2 regions of the Anaerocolumna sp. AGMB13020 genome follow, and region 2 is predicted to be linked to the other one. Evidence: riboswitches for the same ligand, from Rfam matches in the RefSeq annotation. Region 2 holds a riboswitch; the other holds the start of a gene.
What was found. Region 2 has a riboswitch for lysine ahead of R2R35_RS02765 (transporter substrate-binding domain-containing protein). Riboswitches for the same ligand answer to the same signal wherever they lie in the genome.

Region 1: linked by a shared signal. The riboswitch ahead of dapA (4-hydroxy-tetrahydrodipicolinate synthase) and the one ahead of R2R35_RS02765 (transporter substrate-binding domain-containing protein) in region 2 are both predicted to bind lysine.

What each region holds. Positions count from the first base shown of each region.
Region 1 is NZ_CP136910.1:1,854,156-1,857,582, forward strand. Features, by position in the region: gene dapB (4-hydroxy-tetrahydrodipicolinate reductase) at 1-441, opposite strand, end outside; gene dapA (4-hydroxy-tetrahydrodipicolinate synthase) at 593-1,483, opposite strand; lysine riboswitch at 1,642-1,818, opposite strand; gene R2R35_RS07320 (glycoside hydrolase family 43 protein) at 2,088-3,419, opposite strand.
Region 2 is NZ_CP136910.1:648,610-652,036, reverse strand. Features, by position in the region: gene R2R35_RS02770 (substrate-binding domain-containing protein) at 89-1,102, opposite strand; lysine riboswitch at 1,263-1,442, shown strand; gene R2R35_RS02765 (transporter substrate-binding domain-containing protein) at 1,671-2,510, shown strand; gene R2R35_RS02760 (amino acid ABC transporter permease) at 2,702-3,427, shown strand, end outside.

The DNA of each region.
Region 1 (3,427 bases), 1.2 Mb from region 2:
CTTCTGATTGTGATGCTTTTCAACGATTTCTATATCAAAGCCGCCTGCACTCAAAAGGGCTGTTGCCTCTTTCAAAAGCTTTATTACCGTATTGATTCCCAAGGACATATTGGCAGAACGAAGAATGGCAATTTTTGAAGATGTCTCTTTTACCAGCTCTAAATCTTCTTCTGACAGACCCGTGGAACACAGTATAATAGGAGTATTTGTACGGATGCCATACTCAAACATTTCTATAATATTCCTGGGAGATGAAAAGTCAATTATTACATCTGCCTTTTCTGTATATTTTGTAAAGCTATCAAATACAGGGTAGGAATTTTCAAAACGGTTGTTAACGTCGATTCCTGCAACAATCCTTACGGCATCATCTCCGCTGCAGATTCTTGTTAACTCCTGACCCATTCGTCCGTTGCACCCACGCAAAATTATATTAATCATTTCAACCTCGTTTCTGAATACCAACTTCATTGATATCCGTATCCTTTCAGTGCTTTAACATCATGGCTCTTTCACCTGCCGGATACTTAAGAACCATATTCTTTCCTAATTATATTACAAGCAGGAAGCTTTGCCAATTATATCTTCAAAGTTATACCAGTTTCATTCCGCAATCCTTCATTGCTTTGATCAGCTTCTGCGCATTCCCTTCTTCCATTTCTGTCAGAGGGCTTCTTAAGGCCCCTACTTCAAAGCCCATAAGATTTAGGGCCTTCTTAACTGGAATCGGATTAACTTCACAGAATAAGGCTTCTATTAAGGGTATAAGACGTAACTGCTCCTGCAAGCTGGCGTTCGTATCTCCTTTTAAGTAATCAGCAACAATGTTATGGGTTTCCTTTGGCAGTACATTGGATAATACAGATATTACACCAATACCTCCAAGTGATAGCAAGGGTACTATCTGATCATCATTTCCGGAATACAGATCTATATCACCTTGTGTTCTATGCATCAACTCAACTACCTGAGAGATATTTCCACTGGCTTCCTTTATTGCCACAATGTTATCCACGTCTTTAAAAAGTTGTGCTGTAGAGGCAGGCAACAGGTTACAGCCTGTTCTGCCGGGTACATTGTATAATACGACAGGCAGATCTACTGCTTTGGCAATCAGGGTAAAGTGCTGAATCAAACCCTTCTGCGTTGCTTTATTATAATATGGTGTAACAAGAAGCAGACCGTCAGCTCCCGCTCTCTTGGCATCCTCTGAAAGTTCTATAGCAGTCTGGGTGCAATTTGAGCCGGTTCCTGCTATTACAGGGACTCTGCCTGCAACTTTCTGAGCTGTATAACGGATACATTCCATATGTTCTCTCTCTGTAAGAGTGGAGGATTCCCCCGTCGTTCCACAGATTATGATACTGTCCGTTCCGTTTTCAATCTGATAATCAATCAGTTCTCCAAGCTTATCATAGTTTACATTGAGATTCTCATCAAAGGGTGTTACGATTGCAACCCCAGCTCCTTTAAATATTGCCATACGGCACCTCCTGTTATTCGGCCAAGCGGCCATTCTGGTCTAACGTTTCTCGGCTTTTGGCAAAGAAATAGAAGTGAAATAAAAAAAGCCGGCCTATGGGCCGACACCAAAGAATTCCGTTAAAAATTCCTCCCATACATGGAGAAACAAATGTTTATTCTTTAGGCAGCACTCCATCAATTTCTTGATGACAGTCACACAGCTCTTAACTGTATGCCCAACAAAGAAAAAGCAAAATTCTTCTTCATTTCGGCATCTTTTCCTTTCCACAGCGTTCTTCTATGTTCTGCCATATCCTGCTATGTACTATTAAAAAATGCGCCTCTACCAAATCACGTTATTTAATTGATTAAGAAATCAAATATCCTGTCTATCTTATCATTGTGCAGAAAGGTTGTCAACCATATATTTTATGAAACCACGGCAGACGCAGGCGGGTTACTTATACAAAAAGAGATTAACTTACATTTATAGTGCATACATGGAAGATTTCATGCTGACACTTAAATGTAGATGTAAGTCAATCTCCTCCTGGATATCCAAAGTGATCCTTTCTGCGCTTACCGGCTCAGAAGCAGCATTAAAAACAGCTCCTGAATCACTTTTATTCTTCTATTTTAGCTTCAAATCTCCAATAGTCCAATTTAAACAGATTACCGGAGGGAGCACCATGAAAAGTAAAGTAAATTTCATGAATTCCCTGAATATTTTCAACTCTTTCGCTTACCAAACGCCAATTATCCCAGGCACCGGTAGCCGGTATCTCAACTCTTCCAATCAGCGGACCTTCCAAAGTATCCACATGTATTTCTATTGTTCCGCCACCGGAGGCACTGGCTGCACATACATGAAAGGTATCCGGACCAGTTTCTCCAAAATCCACACTGCTTACCCTGATATAATCTCCATCATCAATATGGCATACATTTATGCCGCCCTGGCTGCAGCTTTCCGTCTTGATTCCCTGTGCCCAGGCAATGGTCTCTGCCTCAATTCTGCTGTAAGGATTAAGACATCCAACGGGTGACACACCCTCTTCCGTCATATGGAGCACCGGAAAGGCACCATCTGCTTCATATTGAAACTGCTCTACGCACACCGAACGGGTAAAACCGCTGCCTCCCGGCAATGCTCCGTTATGGTAAAAGAAATAAGAGTTTCCCTTATAATCTATGATACCCGGATGATTCGTAAAGCTCCCCCCTTCTGTGGGCATGATGACTCCTCTGTAGGTCCAGGGGCCAGTAGGATTGGGACTGGTGGAATATGCAATGTTCTCCGGAATTCCACTGGCAGCGTAGATCATATAGTACAACCCGTTCCGTTTATAAAACCAGGGGCCTTCTTCATAGAGGGTTGCCCGTTCCGGATTCCCCGTCCGTTTACCAAAACTCTCCTCCGTTAATGGTACCTGAACAATACCTGTGTTCTCGTCGTAGGATATCATGTCTTCTTTCAGTTTCACATACCAAAGATGAGGATTTCCCCAGTAAAGATAGGCCTGGCCGTCATCGTCTACAAAAACCGTAGGATCGATGTCTCCTGTTCCGGTCTCCACCAGCGGATGACCCAGGGGGTCTGTAAAGGGACCTGTGGGGCTGTCAGAGACAGCGACCCCTACAGCCATTTGTCCTCCTTTTTTATTCATTGGGACATAAAAGTAGAATTTATCGTTTCTTTCAATACACTGACCTGCCCAGGCATCTCCTCTGGCCCAGGTAAAATCCGTAAAAGCCAGTGGTGAACCATGATCCGTCCAGTTAACCATATCTTTTGAGGAAAAGCATCTCCAGTCATTCATCGTAAACCAGGTAGAACCATCTTCATCGTGTCCGGTGTATAAATAAATTGTATCCCCAGAAACCATAGGAGCAGGATCGGAGGTGTACATCGTCTGTATTACCGGATTTCTTTTGACTGCTGTTTCTTTTTCCATATTTCATA
Region 2 (3,427 bases):
TACAAAATATTACTGGTAATTATGCAGGAATCTGGTAAATACCTTCAGCTGTAAAAGAGAATAGAGATTATGGACAGCTATCGTGTATTTAAGGAATCAGAGGCATTATGTTAGCATATTGATCAATAAGGCTGACTTCCACTAACATCAGCTTATCCGTCCTGTCATCAAAGCTTACCGTTTCGCCGCGAAGAATCTTATAGGCTGTTTCAGTGCCTAATGTTCCCATTTCATAGGGTCTCTGAGCAATTGTACCTTGCATGAGTCCATCTTTTATAGCGGCTATTGCAGCTGCATCTCCGTCAAATCCAATCAGGATGATATCGCCGGTTTTACCGGCTTCTTTGAGTGCATTCGCTGCGCCAATAGCCATACGATCATTTTCGCTGAATACGACAGCCAGGTCATCACCGTATCTGGCAAGGAGTTCTTTCATTGCATAATACCCAAGGTCTTCTCTGGAATCACCCCTTGGTTCGCCTACGACGGTATAGCCGCTGTCAGTCATAACTCTTTTAAAGGCATCACCTCTTAGATTAGCATACTCTGCAGTAGCTTCTGTTTTAATGATTGCTGCATTTTTACTGGTGTTATTCTTATCCTGTAACAGTTTAAGAGCATATTCGGCAGCCAGAACCCCTCCACCGTAGGAATCAGATACAATGAAAGCGTCATAGGAGGCGTCATCCGTTCCGATATCAACGATTATAACAGGAATTCCAGCATTTTGTGCCATTGCAGAAATAACTGGCATGGCATTGGGATTAAAGGGTGAGATCACCAAGGCGTCAATCCCTTGCGCTATCAGATCAGAAACACCGGATATCATTTCGGAGGTACTGCTATTCTGATTGTGAGTTATAACATTTATTCCTAATTCCTTTGCTTTTGCCAATACACCGTCTTCCATGGTCTGAAAGAACTCGTAATCACTGTTGTAAACAGACCAACCTATCGTGTAAGGGGTTTCCGAGACAGCAGCATTATTAGCAGGAGCCAGTGTCAACTGTTTTTCCAGATTAAAATGTTCATATAGAACAAGAAACAGAAGAGTTGCTGTAACAAGTAAGAGACCGTGAAGTATTTTTTTGACAGGATTCATGTTATCAAACCTTTTGCTGGTATATTAATTAATATATGCATCTGTAGCATGGGGCATTCGGCTAACCCCCATCTGACTTAAAAAATCGTTTTGAAGGATTGACAAGCTTAGACTTGTGTTGTAAGATTAAAAACATAAATTGAATAAAACCTCACTATGGCAGTGAGGTAGAGGCGCGGCCTTTAACAGTCTTAATCAGAGCAGAGGAGCTATGAGGATTAGGAGAAGGAAAGACCGCCGAAGCAGTTATGTATCCTCAATGCATGCTGCTGGGGCTGTAGTTAATAGCTGCAGGACTGTCTTATCGGCTACCCGGCTGATAAGTTGTGCTATCTCATTTGGGATTGTGGGGCTGTATTTAGAAGTCCTGTATTTGCTTAGGACTTTTTTTAATGCATTGATTCAATGAAGTTAATGCATTAAGGATTATTATATAAGTTAAACTAAAGATTTTGTTCGTGGTTTGGGTAGAATCATAAGGAAGTATTTAAACACACACTCTGAGACATCAAAAATCGGTTTGAACTTATAAATACCCTGAAAAGGGATAATAAAAGGAGAGATGGTTATGAGAAAGAGATGGATGGCTATGCTTGCTGTAACTTTGTCCGTTGTGACACTTTTCACAGCATGTGGAACCAAAAGCACTGGGGGAAGTGATTCAGCAGATGGAGAAGAAGTATTTCGAGTTGGTATGGAATGTACATATGCACCTTTTAACTGGACTCAATTAGATTCTTCAAATGGTGGTGTTGCAATTGATGGAGTTTCTGAATTTGCAGGCGGCTACGATGTTGAGATTGCAAAGAAGATAGCAGATGGCCTGGGTAAGAAACTCGTTATTGTTAAAACTGATTGGGACGGACTTTTACCCGCTCTGACTTCCGGTAAGATCGATGCCATTATTGCTGGTATGTCACCTATTGCTGAGAGAAAAGAAGTAATTGATTTTACAGATAATTATTATAAGTCCAATCTGGTTATGGTAGTAAAGAAAGGAAGTGCCTATGAAAACGCAACTTCTATCAAGGATTTTTCAGGAGCAAAAGTAACTGCTCAGTTGGGTACCTTTCACTATAATGTAATCGATCAGATCGAAGGTGTTAAAAAGGAAACAGCTATGGATAACTTCCCTTCCATGAGAGTTGCTTTAGAATCTGGTATCATTGATGGTTATGTATCTGAGCGTCCGGAAGGTGTTAGTGCTTCCTCCGCGAATGAAAATTTTGTGATGGTGGAATTTACAGATGGTTTTGTCACCTCAGATGATGATACCGCAATTGCTGTTGGTGTAAAGAAAGGCAGTGACTTAACTACTAAAATAAATGAGATTCTTTCAGGAATTTCAGAAGAAGATCGAACAAGCATTATGGATAACGCTATAAAGAATCAGCCTGCTGCCAATTAATTACGGTCAGACTGCATATTTATCAGAGGAAAAACCGGGTGTGATGTCAGCAGCCGGTTTTTCTTAAGCTTTTAGAGGAAGTAGGTTGAAAGAAAATATAAGTTTGGAAAGGATGCCACATCAGGCTTCTTTCAACCTGTATTATTTGTGGCAGTATCGTAGCTAGTCTGCGGTATGCGATGGGTATAAAGATGAATTTAGAACGTATATTAGATATTTTTATGAGTTATTGGCCGATGTTCTTACGGGGAGCATGGGCTACCTTATATATATCCATTATAGGAACTGTTATAGGAACTGTTATTGGACTTTTAATAGGAGTTATAAGAACTATTCCAGTACCGGAGAGAGGAATCAAAAAGATTGTTCTAAAAATAGTGAACATTATTCTTTCCGTATATATTGCCATATTCAGAGGAACTCCCATGATCGTGCAGGCAGTGTTGATTTTTTACGGTTCTGCGGAAGCTTTGAATATTAGTATGAACAAGACAATTGCAGCTATCTTTATCGTTTCCATTAACACAGGTGCGTATATGTCTGAAATCGTCCGCGGTGGCATTATTTCCATTGATAAAGGACAGTTTGAAGCGGCACAGGCAATTGGTATGAACCACATTAAGACCATGCGTTATATTGTTCTGCCTCAGGTAATCCGTAATATACTGCCTGCTACCGGAAATGAGTTTGTTATTAATATAAAGGATACCTCAGTACTCAATGTTATCTCTGTAACCGAACTTTTCTTCATGTCAAAATCGGTTGTTAGCAATACCTTCCGTTATTATGATACCTTTTTTATTACCTGTATTATTTATTTTGTTATGACCTATTCCGTTACAAAGCTGTTGCGCTATGCCGAGAAAAAGCTGGATGGTCCGGACAATTATATACTTCTTGGCAATCAGATGCAGGTG